DNA from 4 places in the Mesorhizobium sp. B2-5-4 genome. Region 1 is predicted to be linked to each of the others. Evidence: riboswitches for the same ligand, from Rfam matches in the RefSeq annotation. Region 1 holds a riboswitch; each other region holds the start of a gene.
The links. A riboswitch is a leader RNA that binds a small molecule or an ion and turns the genes downstream of it on or off. The one in region 1 is predicted to bind cobalamin.
Positions count from the first base shown of each region.

Region 2: linked by a shared signal. The riboswitch ahead of FJ492_RS04740 (DUF1636 family protein) and the one ahead of FJ492_RS25380 (CbtB domain-containing protein) in region 1 are both predicted to bind cobalamin.
Region 3: linked by a shared signal. The riboswitch ahead of FJ492_RS03585 (aromatic ring-hydroxylating dioxygenase subunit alpha) and the one ahead of FJ492_RS25380 (CbtB domain-containing protein) in region 1 are both predicted to bind cobalamin.
Region 4: linked by a shared signal. The riboswitch ahead of bluB (5,6-dimethylbenzimidazole synthase) and the one ahead of FJ492_RS25380 (CbtB domain-containing protein) in region 1 are both predicted to bind cobalamin.

Region 1 covers NZ_VFUR01000026.1:65,565-69,768, forward strand. The annotation lists gene cbiB (adenosylcobinamide-phosphate synthase CbiB) at 1-207, shown strand, start outside; gene cobO (cob(I)yrinic acid a,c-diamide adenosyltransferase) at 204-818, opposite strand; gene cobU (bifunctional adenosylcobinamide kinase/adenosylcobinamide-phosphate guanylyltransferase) at 820-1,335, opposite strand; gene FJ492_RS25375 (CbtA family protein) at 1,328-2,131, opposite strand; gene FJ492_RS25380 (CbtB domain-containing protein) at 2,147-2,326, opposite strand; cobalamin riboswitch at 2,362-2,560, opposite strand; gene FJ492_RS25385 (aromatic ring-hydroxylating dioxygenase subunit alpha) at 2,703-3,872, shown strand; gene FJ492_RS25390 (MFS transporter) at 3,877-4,204, opposite strand, start outside.
Region 2 covers NZ_VFUR01000003.1:33,907-38,110, forward strand. The annotation lists gene FJ492_RS04725 (NADH-quinone oxidoreductase subunit B) at 1-340, opposite strand, end outside; gene FJ492_RS04730 (NADH-quinone oxidoreductase subunit A) at 331-696, opposite strand; gene FJ492_RS04735 (winged helix-turn-helix domain-containing protein) at 1,032-2,231, shown strand; cobalamin riboswitch at 2,261-2,468, shown strand; gene FJ492_RS04740 (DUF1636 family protein) at 2,506-2,940, shown strand; gene cobW (cobalamin biosynthesis protein CobW) at 2,937-3,974, shown strand; gene cobN (cobaltochelatase subunit CobN) at 3,993-4,204, shown strand, end outside.
Region 3 covers NZ_VFUR01000002.1:209,478-213,681, forward strand. The annotation lists gene FJ492_RS03580 (hybrid-cluster NAD(P)-dependent oxidoreductase) at 1-478, opposite strand, end outside; gene FJ492_RS03585 (aromatic ring-hydroxylating dioxygenase subunit alpha) at 543-1,790, opposite strand; cobalamin riboswitch at 1,905-2,107, opposite strand; gene FJ492_RS03590 (DUF680 domain-containing protein) at 2,602-2,808, shown strand; gene FJ492_RS03595 (DUF680 domain-containing protein) at 2,880-3,083, shown strand; gene FJ492_RS03600 (DUF680 domain-containing protein) at 3,150-3,389, shown strand; gene ugpC (sn-glycerol-3-phosphate ABC transporter ATP-binding protein UgpC) at 3,469-4,204, opposite strand, start outside.
Region 4 covers NZ_VFUR01000015.1:51,634-55,837, forward strand. The annotation lists gene FJ492_RS19325 (exodeoxyribonuclease VII small subunit) at 1-208, opposite strand, end outside; gene FJ492_RS19330 (histone deacetylase family protein) at 212-1,138, opposite strand; cobalamin riboswitch at 1,317-1,499, shown strand; partial or broken gene bluB (5,6-dimethylbenzimidazole synthase) at 1,671-2,180, shown strand; gene FJ492_RS19340 (hypothetical protein) at 2,345-3,328, opposite strand; gene FJ492_RS19345 (TetR/AcrR family transcriptional regulator) at 3,416-4,024, opposite strand; gene FJ492_RS19350 (MFS transporter) at 4,144-4,204, shown strand, end outside.

The DNA.
Region 1 (4,204 bases):
GCCATGGCCGGCGCGCTTGGGCTCGCGCTTGCCGGACCACGCAGCTATGGCGGTGTCATGGTCGACGACATCTTCATGGGCGAAGGCGGCCGCAGCGATGTCGACAGCGGCGATATAAGGCGCGCGCTGCAACTCTACCGTGTCGCTGATTTCCTGCTGATTGGCTTGTTCGGCCTAGTCGCGGTGATCGCTGTTCTGGTTTTTTAAAACTCGATGCCCTGCTGAGCTTTCACGCCCGCCGAGAAATGATGCTTGGTGACGCCCATCTCGGTGACCAGATCGGCAGCCTCGACCAGCGCTGGCTTGGCGTTGCGGCCGGTGATGACGACATGCAGACCCTCGCGCCGGCCCTTCAGCGCCGCAACCACCTTGTCGAGATCGAGATAGTCGTAGCGCAACGCAATGTTGAGCTCGTCGAGCACGACAAGGCTGATCGAGGGATCGTCGATCAATTCCAGCGCCTTGGCCCAGGCGGCTTCGGCGGCGGCGATATCGCGCTTCAGGTCCTGCGTCTCCCAAGTGAAACCCTCGCCCATAGCATGCCAGACCACGCGGTCGCCGAAGGCGGCAAACGCATCCTTCTCGCCGGTGTGCCATTTGCCCTTGATGAATTGCACGACGCCGACGCGCTTGCCGTGGCCGAGCATCCGCAGCGCCAGCCCGAAGGCGGCCGTGGTCTTGCCCTTGCCGGGACCGGTGTTGACGATCAGCAACCCCTTCTCGACCGTCTTGCTCGCAACCTCGGCGTCCTGCACCGCCTTGCGCTTGGCCATCTTGGCGCGATGGCGCTCTTCATCCTTGTCGTCGATATCGGTCATTTCACTTCACCTTGAGCGGTAGCCCCGCCACCATCAGCAGCACCGTGTCGGCAACCGCGGCGACCCGCTGGTTGAGCCGGCCGGCGTCGTCGCGAAAACGCCGCGCCAGCGCATTGTCGGGCACGATGCCTTGCCCGACCTCGTTCGACACCACGAACCACGGTCCGCGCGGCCGCGACAGCACGTCGGCCAGCCGTCGGCACTCCGCCTCGACGTCGTAATCGGCCAGCATGTGATTGGTCAGCCATAGCGTCAGGCAGTCGACAAGCACCGGCCGATCATCCGGCAAGGCCTCCAGCGCTTCGGCAAGGTCGAGTGACGCATCGATGGTCGACCAGCCCTCACCGCGCCGCGAGCGGTGCACCGCGATGCGCTCGCGCATCTCATCGTCATAGGTTTGCGCCGTGGCGACATACGTCCATGGCGGGGGGAATGCCGTCACCAGGGTTTCGGCGTGCGCGCTCTTTCCGGAGCGCGCGCCACCGATGATGAAAGTCAGCTTGCCGCGATCAGGCAAAGCTGTCGCGCAAGCTGGTCGCCGTGCCGGTGAAGCGCCTGCGCACCACGCCCACGACCGCGCCGAGCACCAGCCAGAACACCAGATTGGTCACCGTCACCGCCACCACGAACTGATGGTGCAGGCCTTCCGGGATAGGCGTCTCGAAACTGTCGGGCTGCGGCGCGCCGACGATATGCGGGACGACGATCAGCAAGACGGCGAAGATGGTCAATGGTAGCGATCTGCGAAACACGATCAGGCCAAGGCCGATAGCGGTCGCCGCGGCCGTTGCCGTCCACCAGATCTGGCGCGCAAGCAGATCGGCCGCCGGCATCGCCGGCAGTTCCGGCTGCAGGCCGAGGCCTGGTGCCAGCGTGAACACGGCAAAGCCGGCCAGCCCCCAGAATACGCCCTGGCGCCAATTGCCGACGCCGCCGGCAAACTCGGAAATCGCGACCAGGACCAGCGCGAAGCCGATGCCGGTGACGATATTGGCAACCACGCTGAAGGCAAAACGCTCGACACCGTCGGCCGGCGCCCAGCCTTCGTCTTTCTCCGCCGGTGCCGTGACTTCGGCGGGTGCTGGCGCGGCAGAACTCATCGCATTCCCAGCGGGCGCGACCGTGCTCACCGCATCGTTGCTCGCCGCCGGTGCAGCCGCGTGGTCATGGTGATGGCCGCCGCCGGCCTGTTCGTAGACTTCCGCCTTGAGGATCAGCGGCACTGTCGCATAGGCCTGCATGCAGGCGAGAACGACACCCGCCACGAGCCCCGCGATCGCCGCGACGAACACGACGTTGCGAAACAGATTCATGATGTCAGATCCTCGTTAGTGGCAGGGAAACGCCATCGAGTGGCGATAGTCGTGGGCGGCATTGTGGACCGCATCGATATGCGAGAAACCGACAAAGCCGACGACGAACATGCCGAGCAGCGCCGCGAGCGCGAGCTGCATGAAGCGCGACTGCGAGGAGACGGAGGCGCCGAGGGAGACGGAAGCGGTAGTCATGTCTTGTCCTTTCGCCCTCCACCCGAGGGCATCGAAGTCAGTTTCCTGTCGCCGGCAGGTCTCCTGGCTCGCGGATAAGCGCCCTTCCCCACCTTCCCGAGGAAAACCCTCAGTGGCATATGGAGAGGACTACCGCACACAGTTGCGGGGGCAGCCACGGCATTGGACAGGAATTCCTGTCCGCACCGCATTCCCTCTTGGCTCCAAAAAGGAACCGACGACGTTGGTGACTATAGGGAAATTTGCCGCGCGCGGCAAACCAAATTCCGACAGTCGCCAGCGCAGGAGCGTCGTATCGGCGAAGCCGCTCCATCCCGTCCTGATTGACAAATTTTCTAGTCGGGTGTCGGCTCGCAACCCTCACAGGAAGCCAGCCATGCAGCCCAATGCCAGCGAGCGCGAGCCCTATAACGGCCTGACCCGAACCGAGCCGACGCTGCCGTCATCGGCCTATTGGGACCAGGAGAACTATCAGCGTGATCTCGATGCCATCTGGTACAGAAATTGGCTGCTCGTCTGCCGCGAGACCGACCTTGCCCAGCCTTTGGCATTCCGCACCTTCCGCGTCGGTACGCAGGAAATCCTTGTGCTGCGCGACGACGCCGGCGAGTTGCATGCCTTCCACAACACGTGCCGGCATCGCGGTTCGCAGCTTTGCCAGGAAAGCGAAGGACGCCTGAAGGCGCGGCTGATCACCTGCCCGTACCATGCCTGGTCCTATTCGCTGCGTGGCGATCTGGTGCGTGTACCGTCGAAATCGCTGCCTGACGGCTTCGACGAGGCCGACCACCCGCTTTACCGCGTTGTACTCTCGGTGCGGCGGGGCTTCGTCTTCGTCAATCTTGCTGAAGATGCCGCCGGCTCAGTGCAGTCATCCTTCGACCCGGCCTCCGGCGACCTCGGCAACTGGCCGCTGGACACGCTGGTGTCAGGCCATGTGCTGCGCAAGGTGATGAACTGCAACTGGAAGATTTTCTGGGAAAACTTCAACGAGTGCCTGCACTGCCCGGGCGTCCACAAGGACCTGTCGCGGCTGGTGCCGATCTATGGCCGCGGCCTGATGAGCCGGCATGACGATCCCGAATGGACGCGCCATGCAGACAATGATGCGCCGGAATTCTCCGGCGGCCTGTGCGCCGGGGCTGAAACATGGTCGCGTGATGGGCAGACGCATGGGCCGGTTTTCCCCGGCTTGACGCAGGCGGAACGCACCGCCGGCCAGACCTACGCCACCAGCCTGCCCTCGATGTTCATCGTCGGCCATGTCGACTATGTCAGGACCGTGCGGCTGGTGCCGCTCGGTCCCGAACAGACCGAATTGACCGCCGAATGGCTGTTCTCGCCCGAGGCGCTCGCCGCCACCGATATCGACAACATCGTCGCCTTCGGCACACAGGTGCTGGAGGAGGATGCCGCGATCTGCGAGGTCAACCAGAAGGGCCTGCGCTCGATGCGTCATACAGCCGGCGTGCTGATGCCCGAGGAATATGAGCTGCACCGCTTCCACAATTGGGTGCGCGAGCGCCATGCTGAGCTTTCGCTCTGATTTTTTAGAGGGATTTAGGCAGGTAGCGCCAGGTCATGAGGCCACAAAACGCCGCCAGTAGGCCGAGCGTGACGAACACCGATCCCAATCCGAAGAAGGCCAGCACCACCGAATAGACCAGCGGCGGCGTCAATTCGGAAAAGTCGAGATAGGTGCGGTAGACCGCCGCCATCTGCGCGCGTTCATAGGAGCGCACCGAGCGCATGAAGGCGGTCGAGCCCAGCGCGTCGAGCGCGATGGTGAAGAAGGCGCCGCACAACAGGAAGGCGCCGGTCAGCAACGGCTCTGCCGCTCCGACCGTGCCCGCCGCCAGCAGCGACGCCGACATGGCG
Region 2 (4,204 bases), on a different contig from region 1:
TCTTGTTGGTCAGCGTGCCAGCCACGATCATGATGTCGGACTGGCGCGGAGACGCGCGCGGCGCGACACCGAAGCGCTCCGAATCGTAGCGCGGCATCGAGGTGTGGATCATTTCGACCGCGCAGCACGCCAGACCGAAGGTCATGAACATCAGCGAACCGCTGCGCGCCCAGGTGATCAGCGCCTCGGTCGAGGTGACCAGAAAACCCTTGTCGGCAAGCTCGTTGTTGATTTCGAGGAAGAAGGGATCGTCCTCCCCCACCGGCTTGCCGGTGTTGGGATCAATGATACCCTTGGGCTTCGGCGCGACGAGGGTGCCTGAACTGTCGTTCAATCCCATTCCAGCGCTCCTTTTTTCCATTCATAGGCAAAGCCGATGGTCAGCACCGCCAAAAACACCATCATTGACCAGAAACCGAGCATGCCAATCTTCGAGAAGGACACCGCCCAGGGGAAGAGGAAGGCTACTTCCAGGTCGAAGATGATGAACAGGATCGACACCAGATAGAAGCGGATGTCGAATTTCATGCGGGCATCGTCGAACGAGTTGAATCCGCATTCATAGGCGGACAGCTTCTCGGGATCCGGGTTGCGGTAGGCTACCAGGAAGGGCGCAGCCAGCAGCGCCAGACCGACCACCAGCGCCACGCCGATAAACAGGACGATGGGCAGGTACGAACTGAGGAGTGCGTTCATGCAGCGGCTTTCCGTTGGCGCCAATCCACGTTGATTACAGCACCGGAGCTTAATGCGGAAGCGTGACAGTTTAACCGCTGAACCGTTTTAAGGAGCCTATGCTGCAACGCGGCGAGGGTTAGCGCAGCACTTCCAGCGAAGCAAGTCAAACCTTGTTCAAAACACCGAGCTGGACGGCAATCCGGGAGAAACTGGTCCCATACGCTCCTGTTTGATTTCCTTCGCCATTTACTCCACTTTTCTCTCCTGACAGGGTTGCCGCCAAAACCCTGCTAGCATGGGCTGGAATCACGCCTCGCAACGACGTTAGACAGGTCCATCAGAGACGCATCCGCATGAAGGAAAAGATCTCGCTTGCCGCCGCCCGGCGCATCGCGCTCGCCGCTCAAGGGTTTCTCGATCCCCGCCCCGCCGGTACGCCCGACCGCCGCCACTTCGCCCGCGTTCTGTCCCGCACCGGCCTGCTGCAGATCGATTCCGTCAGTGCGGTGGTTCGTGCCCATTACATGCCGCTCTATTCGCGTCTTGGCCCCTATCCCCTCGCTTTGCTCGACAACGCCGCCGTGACCCGCAAGCGCACGGTCTTCGAATACTGGGCGCATGAGGCCTCGTTCCTGCCGGTCGAGACCTACCCGCTGATGCGCTGGCGCATGCAGCGCGCCGAGCAAGGCGATGAAATGTATCTGGGGCTGGCCAAATGGGGCCGCGAGCACGCCGCCTACGTAGAAGAGATCTACCGCGAGGTCGTCCAGCGCGGCCCGGTCGCCGCTTCCGCGCTGGAGGGCCAGAAAGGCTCCGGCGGCTGGTGGGGCTGGAGCCACGCCAAGCATGCCTTCGAATGGCTGTTCTGGGCCGGGCGCATCACCACGGCGCACCGGCGCGGCTTCGAGCGCTTCTACGACCTGCCAGAGCGCGTGCTGCCGCAGGCGATTCTCGACCTGCCAGTACCGGCCGCCGAGGACGCGCATCGTGAATTGCTGCGCATCTCCGCCCGCGCCCACGGCATCGCGACATCAGGCGACCTGCGCGACTATTTTCGACTCTCCCCCGCCGACATGAAAGGCCGCCTGGAGGAACTGGTCGAACTCGGCGAGTTGCTGCCGGTCCGCGTCGAGGGCTGGGACAAGCCGGCTTACCTCTATAGGGACGCGCGATTGCCACGCAAGATCGAGGCCCGCGCCCTGCTGGCGCCGTTCGACCCCGTTGTCTTCGAGCGCTCGCGCTCAGAGCGGCTGTTCAATTTTCACTACCGGATCGAGATCTACACGCCGGCCGACAAGCGCCAATACGGCTATTATGTCCTGCCCTTCCTGCTCGGCGACAGGATCGTGGCGCGCGTCGACCTCAAGGCAGACCGGCCGGCAAGTGTCCTGCGTGCCCATGCTGCTTACGCCGAGCCCGGCGCACCGCCCGATACCGCCGCTCAGCTCTTCGAGGAATTGAAGCAGATGCAGGGCTGGCTTGGCCTCGAACGCATCGAAGTGACGCCTGCCGGCGACCTGGGCCCGGCGCTGTCCGACATCGCAGTGTCGTAAGCTCGCGTTGACACCGCTGCCCGCAAGAGCCTAAATCGGATCCAGACGGTCTCCTCTCGGCAAAGGGAGGAGCCAAGAGGGAATGCGGTGCGGGATTGAAAATCCCAAATCCGCGGCTGTCCCCGCAACTGTGAGCGAAGAGCCAAGGCCGAAAGCCACTGGGATTGTCCCGGGAAGGCGGCTACCCAAGGCGATGACCCGCGAGCCAGGAGACCTGCCGTCTGGAATGCAAGTATCCGATCGCCCGGCGGGTTTTCCGGGCAAGGAGCCTGATTTGGATCGCGACAGCAGTTTTTCGGCTGAAACAATGGACATTTCGTCCGGCGAGGATGATTCCCTGGCCGGCATCACTGTCATCGTCTGCGCCTCCTGTCGCGACGAGAGCGGCTCCGACGCCCGTCCCCGGGCCGGCGAACTTTTGGCCGAAGATACGCGCCGAGCCGCCTCGGGCGACAACATCCGCATCCGCACCGTCGAATGCCTCGGCAATTGCAAACGTCGACTGAGCGCCGCGATCCTGCGTGACGGCTGCTGGAGCTATGTATTCGGCGATCTGACCAGGACCAGCGGCGCCGATCTCGTCACTGGCGCGAAACTCTTCGCCACCTCCAGCGACGGCCTCATTCCCTGGCGGGGCCGGCCCGATAGCCTCAAGCGCGGCCTCGTGGCCCGCATCCCTCCCCTCGACATGCTGAAAGACTTGATATGACCGCATCCGTTTCCCGCGTTCCCTGCACCGTCGTCACCGGCTTCCTCGGCGCCGGCAAGACGACCCTGGTCCGCCATCTCCTGGAAAACGCCGGCGGCAAGCGTATCGCGATCATTGTCAACGAATTCGGTGACATCGGCATCGACGGCGAAATCCTGAAAGGCTGTGGCATCGACACCTGCCCAGAGGAAAACATCGTCGAGTTGGCCAATGGCTGCATCTGCTGCACCGTCGCCGACGATTTCGTGCCGGCGCTCGACCAGATCCTGTCGCTGACGCCGAAGGTCGACCATATCCTGATCGAAACCTCGGGCCTCGCTTTGCCCAAGCCGCTGGTCCAGGCTTTCCAGTGGCCGACAGTGAAGAGCCGGGTGACCGTCGACGGCGTCATCGCCGTGGTCGACGGTCCCGCACTTGCCGAAGGCCGCGTCGCCAACGACATGGACGCCCTGCAGGCGCAGCGCGCCGGGGATGAAAGCCTCGACCATGATGATCCTGTCGAGGAGGTGTTCGAGGATCAGATCGCCTGCGCCGACCTGATCATCCTGTCGAAGAGCGACCTGATGGACGCCGAGGGCTCAGCCCGCGCCCATGCCATCATTGGCGAACACTCCGCCCGCGCAGTGAAGATCGTGCCGACGTCTTATGGCAAGGTCGATCCCTCCGTACTGCTCGGGCTCGGTCTCGCCGTCGAGGACGACATCGAGAACCGAAAATCCCATCATGACGGCGCGTTCGACCACGAGCATGACGACTTCGACACGTTCATCGTCGACATCCCCTCGATCGCCAATCCCGACGACCTGGCAAAACGCGTCGCCGCCGCCGCCGAACAGGAAAACGTGCTGCGGGTGAAAGGCTTCGTCGAGGTCGGTGGCAAGCCGATGCGGCTCCTGCTGCAGGCCGTCGGCCAGCGCGTCAATCATTACTACGACCGGGCCTGGACCGCCGGGGACGACCGCCGCTCGCGCCTCGTCGTCATCGGCCTCAAGGGGCTGAACCGTCCGGCGATCGAACGTATCCTCGCCGGCTGATTTCAGGCACGGGCCGCGATGCACATCCTCACCACGACCTCCGCCTCGCTCGACGACCTCGCCGAGCCTGTCGATCTCCGGCAGGCGCCGGCGGATATCGTGGCCTTGTCCTTCACCGACAGCGATCTCGCCGGACTGGCGGCGGCATGGAAGGCCGACGCCGATCGCCTGCCGTCGATGCGGCTCGCCGCACTGCGCGACCTGCGCCATCCCATGTCCGTCGATCTCTG
Region 3 (4,204 bases), on a different contig from region 1:
TGACGAAGCCGACATCGGTCCATGGTGCGCAGTCGTTCAGCCAGCGCAGCATCGACATCATCGGCGTCACGCCGGAACCGGCCGAGATGAACAGATATTTCGCCGCCGGATGGCTGTGCAGTGAAAAGTCGCCGCCCGGTCCATAGGCCTTGACGTGCGAGCCGGGCGCCAGGTGATCGAACATCCAGCGTGTGCCGATGCTGCCCACCTGCGCCTTCACCGTCACCGCGATCGAGAATGGCCGCGACGGTGACGATGACAGCGTATAGGTGCGCATCAGCGGCCCGTCCGGTGTCGGCAATTCCAGCGTCACGAACTGGCCCGGCTTGTAGCGGAACCAGGTCTGGTTGTCGGAGCGGAAGGTGAAGGTCTTCACGTCGGGCGCCTCGTCGGTGACGCCGGTCACTTCCAGCACCTGCAGCCTGTCGTTCCAGGGCGCCATCTGGTCGAGATGGCGATAGAGGCCGAGGTCCGTCATCGCATTCATCCTCTTGTCCCTTTTGTTCTGCGCATGCCCAAAACCGCCGTCTTTAGCGATATGCCTAGGCAACGCTGCGCAGGGCCGGCCGGCCGCCTTCGGCAAGCCGTGGCCCGATGAAGGACGCGTACCACTCGACGAACTGGATCACGCCGCCCTCATGGAGCTCCGAATAGGGGCCTGGCTCGTAGGCCGGCGACAGGATGCCGAAGGCGTTTTCCTCGACGATGCGGCGATCCTGGTCGTTGGTCTCGGTCCAGACATGGGTGAGTTCTGCGAGATCGTAATCGACGCCCTCGACCGCATCCTTATGCACCAGCCATTTGGTCGTCACCGCCGTTTCCGTGGCGCTGATCGGCAGCACCCGGAAGGTGACGGCGTGGTCGCCCAGGATGTGGTTCCAGGTCGTCGGATAGTGGTAAAGCAGCAACGAACCGATGCGGTTGGTTGAAACGCTGTCGGAAAGGTTCCTCTCGACCGCGCGCTTTCCCGTCATCGTATAGCTGACGGCATCGCGCAGCAGCGGTGCGCGGGTCGCGCGATACTGGCCGGCCGGATCGATGCGGAACTTGCTCGGCAGGCCGGCCGCTTCGCATTTCGCCCAGTGCGCCAGCATCTCCGGATCGCTGTCGGCGCCTTGCACGCCGGTTACCGTCGGTGCTTCCGGGAAGGTCTTGCAGAGTTCGGGATGATTGCCGGCGCAATGATAGCATTCGCGGTTGTTTTCCCAGACCAGCTTCCAGTTGCCCTTCTCGATGATGGTGCTCTCGAAGGCGACTTTTGCCTCACGCAGCCGGTGCGGCAAAAGGTAGGGCTCGATCATCGCCCGCATCGGCGCGAAGTCGGCTGGCTCCTTGGCCAGGCAGATGAAGACATAGCCGGCGACGCTTTCGCAGGCGACCGGCTTCAGCCCGAACTGGCTCTTGTCGAACCCATCGGCCATCTGGCGGGCGAACAGCAGCCGGCCGTCGAGCTCGTAGGTCCATTGGTGATAGGGACAGACCAGCTTGGCGGCCGTGCCCTTGTCGGAATTGCAGACGCGGCTGCCGCGATGGCGGCAGGAATTGTGGAAGGCGTTGATCTTGCCCTGCTGATCGCGCACCAGCACGACCGGATAATCGCCGATCTGCGCGGTGATGAAGCTGCCCGGCTTGGGCAATTCGCAATCATGGCCGATGAACAGCCAGTCGCGATACCAGATCAACTCCATGTCCAGCTTGAAGTAGTCCGGGTCGGTGTAAAAGGGCTGTTCCAGCGAAAAGTCTTGTCTGCGGCTGCTCAAGAGCCTCAGCATGTCGTTGCGCGCGTCCATGTCCTGTCCTCAGTTTCAAGGACTGAACTGGTGGTGATTGAGGAAGGACTGGGCGCAGATCGGCGAAAAGCCGGACAAACACCATCCGCCTCTTGACCGCCCACCGCGATCAGTCGAGTTCTAGCGATCTCGGGCTGGTTTCCGGGCTCTGGAGTTGTCCTTGCGGACCATCGCGACACCTTCCCAGGCTTTAGCCCAGTGGTCTCCCGTTGCGACTTGAACTCCACCACCGTTGCGGGGGCAGCGCCGGAATCTGACCGGCTTCCCAATTCTCCGCTCCGTCGTCACGCAGCGGCACCTGAGATGCCTGATCTAATCACGACAGGCTTTGCGACATCGGCACGAAAGCGACATCGCATCCATGCGGCGCGACACGCATGCTGGATCGTCACGACAGGCTTGTAGCCGTTGGAATCGCCTTCTGTCGCCAAGCCGCGCCGGCACCGTCTTCGACCCCTTTGCCGGCAGCAAACAGGTTAACAGTTTCAAAAAGTGACTATTAGAGGAGTCTAAAATCGAACCGAACGGTTCGTTTCTGTTGACGGTGCGTGCAAGAGGCTGTGAACGCCGAGCCTCCGACACAGTTGGTGATCAGGATGCTGTTTCAAGGTAACTAGCTGATATCACAAGAGAAAATAAGAGATGCGGAAAGCGCTGGTACAATTTCAAGTGGTGGAGTCATGGTCCACGCTGAACAACTTCGTGATTGGAAACGGCAAGGGTGCTCTCCCACATCGGGGCTGTCCGGACGACGCGATTTAATCCCAAGACACGCCGCTAGATGGACGGAAAAATACTGGAGTACCAAAAAATGAAAAAGATCATTCTCACTGCCGCCGCCCTTCTGGCTGTTTCCGGCAGCGCCTTCGCTGGTAGCGACAATTACGGTTCGAACGGCGCCAACCAGCCTGCTGCCGCGGTGGACAGCTCGTACACCGCTTCCACCTCCACCAAGACGTCGGAGCCGGGTGCTCAAACGCCTGCTCAGGGCAGCGATCGCAACCTCTTCGGCCGCTAACGGCCTGTCCCCACGGACGGCGGGCTTGCCCGCCGATCCGGTAGAATTCAAGAAATTCAGGAGTGTCTAAAATGAACAAGATCCTTATTGCCGCCGCCGCCGTTCTGGCCATTTCCGGCAGCGCTTTTGCCAGCGACAACTATGGCTCCAACGGTGCCAACCAGCCTGCCGCCGCGGTGGACAACTCGTACACCGCGTCGGTCGACAAGTCGGCTCCTGCCAGCCAGGAGCCCGTCCAGCACGGCGCCGATCGCAACCTGTTCGGCAACAACTAACATCTCTTCAAGCAAGGACGGCGCGCTCAGCCCGCCCCTTGAATTCGAAAAAATCGGAGCACCAAAATGAAAAAGATTGTTCTTACCGCCGTCGCTCTTCTGATTGCCGCTGGCAGCGCCTATGCCGGCAACGACAACGTTGGCGACACCGACATCAACAAGCTGGCGACCGTCAACGTCGACACCTCGCATACGGGCTCGATCCGCAAGAGCGAATCGCCCGTCTACAAGCTGCTCAATTCGTCGGGCGACGTACAGAAGTCCGTCCCTCAGGGCGCAGACCGCAACCTCTTCGGCAACAACTAACCAGCCGTGGTAATATACAAAAGAGAGCGGCGGGCTTGCCCGCCGCTCTCTTTTTGCGTTGTCGAGACAGCTTGTGGTCTCAGGCGGCTTTTGCTTCCGCTTCCTGCAGGGCGAACGACCGTCCATCCGCATCGAAGATATGAAGATCTCCGGCATTGGCGGTCAGCCGCAGCGTCGAGCCGCGCTTGACCTCGACATTGCCCGGCAACTTGGTCACCAGCGGCAGGTCGGCACGGCCGATGTCGATATAGACCAGCTGAACCTCACCGAGCTGCTCGAGATAATCGACCGTCCCCTCGAACAGATAATCGCTACCACTGGCGATCGCGAGATCTTCCGGCCGCACGCCGAAGCTGACCGCCGCTCCCTTTGCCGAAGCAGGCGTTGCGATCGGTACCGTCGCCTTGCGTCCGCCGACATGACTGACGATGGTCGGATTGCCCGTCTTGTCGACCGTCGCCGGCAGGATATTCATGGCCGGTGAGCCGATGAACTGGGCGACGAAGAGGTTGCCGGGGTTCTTGTAGAGCTCCATCGGCGTGCCGACCTGCTCGATGTGGCCATCCTTCAGCACGACGATGCGGTCGGCCAGCGTCATCGCCTCGACCTGGTCGTGCGTGACATAGACCATAGTCGTGTTGGGCATCGATTCCTTGAGCTTGGCGATCTCGATGCGCGTGGCGACGCGCAGCGCCGCGTCAAGGTTCGACAGCGGTTCGTCGAACAGGAACACTTTCGGATTGCGCACGATGGCTCGGCCGATGGCGACACGCTGGCGCTGGCCGCCCGACATCGCCTTGGGCAGGCGATCGAGA
Region 4 (4,204 bases), on a different contig from region 1:
GCGACAGCCTGATCTTCTCGACCTTGTCCTCGGCGGCCTTCAGTAACCGGTCGCAATGCACCTTCAGCGCCTCGCCGCGTTCGTAGATCCGGATCGACTGGTCGAGCGGCACGTCGCCACGCTCCAGATCATCGACGATCTTCTCCAGCGCGTCGAGTGCCTGCTCGAAGCTCATCGCCTTGATGTCTTCGTTGATCTCACTAGTCATCATTCATCCTTTCATCAGTCGCCCGACATGGGCGCCGACCGAAAATGCCAATCCCTGCAGATCGTAGCCGCCCTCGAGCACGCTGACGAGCCGGTTGCCGCTATGGCGTGCGGCGCGCTGCATCAGTTGGCCGGTCGCCCAGTCGAAATCGTCCTCGGTAAGATTGATCTCCGCCAGCGGGTCGCGATGGTGCGCGTCGAAGCCGGCCGAAATGATGATCAGGTCGGGCGCGAAATTGTCGAGTGCCGGCAGCACGCGCGACAGGAAAGCATCGCGAAACACCTCGCTGCCGGTCTGCGGCGCCAGCGGCGCGTTGACGATGTTGCCGGCGCCGGTCTCGTTCTTCGCGCCGGTGCCGGGATAGAGCGGCATCTGGTGCGTCGAGCAATAGAGCACCGAGGGATCGTCCCAAAAAATATCCTGCGTGCCGTTGCCATGGTGCACGTCCCAATCGACGACGGCGACACGCTCCGCGCCATGCTTCTTCTGCGCATAGCGGGCAGCGATAGCCGCAGTGTTGAAGAAGCAGAAGCCCATGGCCGTGTTCTTTTCAGCATGATGGCCAGGCGGCCGGGCGGCGACGAAGACATTGTCGGCGCGGCCCGCAAAGACGTCGTCGACGGCGGCATTGGCGGCGCCGATCGCGGTGATCACCGCCTGCCAGCTCTTCGGGCTGGCGGTGGTGTCGGCGTCGATGCGGGCGAGGCCTTCAGCGGGAATGGCGGCGCGCACGCGCGCGACGAAATCGGCGGGATGCGCATAGAGGATGGTAGCCTCGTCGCCTTGCGGTGCCTCGGCGCGGTCAAGCGCGGCAAAAGCTTCGTCGTCGAGCACGCGCTCGATGGCGCGCAAGCGGTCGGGCCGCTCGGGGTGACCTGGCGGGGTGATGTGTTCGAGGAAGATCGGGTGCGTGTAGAGACGAGTGGCCATGTCCCCTATCTAGTGCCCCGGCGCCGTGATGGCCATGCGTTGCGGCTTGATCGCTGGGGAAAATCACGGCTGCGTCCATTCATGTCGCTGCGGGCATTGGCGTCGCCGGCGCTTCGGCGTAAGGTCGCCGCCACTGCCTGGTGCCCGCCGGTCTGTTTGTTTTAGCCGCATTCTGCGACGCCAAGTGATTCCACTTGGCTGCAAATGCTCTGGCGGGAGAATCGGGAACACGGTTTGATACCGTGGCGTGCCCAACGCTGTGAGGGGGACCGCGCCGGTAAGTGCCACTGTCGATGACGGGAAGGCACCGGACGCGGGTTGATCCCGAGCCAGAAGACCGGCCTGGCAGGCATCGTCATCCGCATGGTCAGGCGGATGGCATCAGAACGACGTGCGCCCTCCTGGACGCACAAAGTACGCTCTGAGAATTTGAACTGCTGCAATCGCAAGGGGACAAGCGATGCCGGAAGCTATGACCGCTCCAACGGCCAATGGATTTGATCAGATCGCGCGCGACGCGGTTTACCGCGCCATGTTCACGCGGCGCGACGTCCGCAGCCATTTTACATCGGAAGCGATCGACGACGAGGTGCTGGCGCGGCTGCTGCTTGCTGCCCATCACGCGCCATCGGTCGGCTTCATGCAGCCTTGGAATTTCATCGTCATTCGCGATGCCGCGCGACGGGCGAAGGTGCGCGACCTGTTCCTTGCCGCGCGCGAACAGGAACTGCCGGCAATCGAGGCGGACCGGCGGGCGCTCTACCGCAAGCTCAAGCTCGAAGGCATTTGCGAAAGCGCGCTCAACATCTGTATCACCTGCGACCACGAGCGCTCGAAAGGCTCGCCGCTGGGACGTTGGCACAATCCGGAAATGGATCTCTACAGTACGGTCTGCGCGGTACAGAATTTCTGGCTGGCGGCCCGCGCCGAGGGCGTTGGCGTCGGCTGGGTCAGCATCATCGAGGCGCAAGCGCTAAAAAGCCTGCTGTCCATCCCCGACCACGTGACGCCGATCGCCTATCTCTGCGTCGGCCGTGTCTCGGAGTTTGCGCCGAAACCGGACCTCGAAACGCATGGCTGGGGCCGACGGCTGCCGCTGCCCGAACTGATCATGAGCGAGACTTTTTGCGGCCAGGGTGAAGCCTCGCTCAAATCTACGGTGGCCCGCCTCAACACCGTCGCCGCTGCGCCGGCAAACCCCGCCGATCAGCGCGTCGCGCCGGCCGTGCCCCAGCGCGAACCGTCGAAGGTGGAGAGCGCCTTGCGCTTGAGTTCCCGGAACTTCGACGAGGCATCGGCCAGCCGTGCGTCCCAGGCGGCATCGGGCACCTGGCCCTCGATGGTCTTGAAATAGACCTGCATCAGGCAGGCAATAGCGAAAGGTTCGATGAACGCCGCCTTGAAGGCCCAGGCAAAGACAATGGCCAGAACGAAGGCCCAGCCGGCGAGCTGTCCGGGCATGACGTCAAGAATGGCGGCCGCCGGAGCCAGCATCAGCAGGAAGATGACGAAGGAGACCCCCCACATGATCAACGCCAGCCAGACTGCGTTCTTGACCATGATCTTGCCGTTCTGGGCGTAGAGCACGACGCCTTGCCGTGCGGTCTCGAAGGGTGAGGACGAATTGATGCGGATGTTGTAGCCGAGAATGATCTCGTCGACATAGGTCAGCGACAGGCGGATCACCGTGTTGAGGAATGAGACCAGGCCGCTCAGGCCCGGAATGGGCAGGAAAGCCGCAATGCCGCCCAGCAGGCCGGTGATGGCACGGATGGCGCCCTTGACCAGCTGGTCGACGACGAAAAGGATGTTCGCTTCGGCAAAACGCTCGGTCACAACCTCTTTCGCGTAGGCGATCTGGTTCTGGCCGTCGGGTATGTCATGGCCGTCGATCAGATGCACCATGACGGCGATATGGCCTGCCTTGACGACGTAGAGGATGTATTCGCGGATCCAGTAGACGGCGATCGAGACGAGGCCGAAGCCAACAATCCCGCCCCACATGGCAAAGGACAGCGGTCCGTCGGGATCGGTGGAGATATGGCCGACGCCATAGCCGACGGAGGCGCCCGTGCCGGTGGCCATGATATAGGCCAGCGTGATGCCGAAATAGACGATCATGCGAAAGACGATGAAAGGCCAGGTCCGCATCATGATGGACACCGACCTGCCGATATCGAAATCCCACATGCCCCGAATCCCCCAGAGGTGGCTGTGGAGGATGCGCCCAAACCGTCTATTGTCAATTGCAGGCGGTGGCGGGAGCGCCACGGTGGCTCAGTTTGGCCGCGCTTCCGGCTTTTCGAGCAGGCCTTCGAGCAATTGCTTGAACGCTGCCACCACCTTCCTCGACGTCGCTTCGGGATCGTTCGAGTTGGCGATCCGCTGTGCGGCCTGGCTGCTCGCCCCGTTGATCAGCCGCGCCGCGGTCTCGGGATCGAGGCCCGGCACGACCACCCCCTCCTCTTGCAGCGCGGTCAGATGATCGGTCATTGAACCGACGCAGGCATTGGCATTCGACCACTGTGCCGGATCGCCCAGCACGGCCGGACCGTCCCGGAACATGATGCGCTGGATTTCCGGCTCCAGCGCCATTTCGATGTAGGTCGTGCATTCGTCGACGAAATGCTGCCAGCGGGTCGGCGCCCTCGACGCGACCTCATTCACCCGCGCGGCCATTTCCGCATCGATTTGCGCGATAACCGCCTGCAGCAGTCCCTTCTTATCGCCGAAATGATGATAGAGGGCGCCGCGCGTCAGTCCGGCCGATGCGGTGAAATCGTCCATCGACGCTTCGGCATAACCGATGGTGCCAAAGGCTTGGCGCGCCGCGGCGATCAGCTTGGCACGCGTCTCGGCGATCATCTCTCTGCGGGGTCGGTGCATGCTCTGGCCTTATCTACATACGCTCCGTATGCCAATTGACATACGCGACGTATGGTCTATTTAACACTTATACGTCTCGTATGTAATTGTCGAATCGCCCCTTGTCGAGGAACAGGATCATGCAAAACCCCTACTCGGAAATCTTTCGCGCTCCTGGCGCCAGGGGCTTTGCCGCCGCCG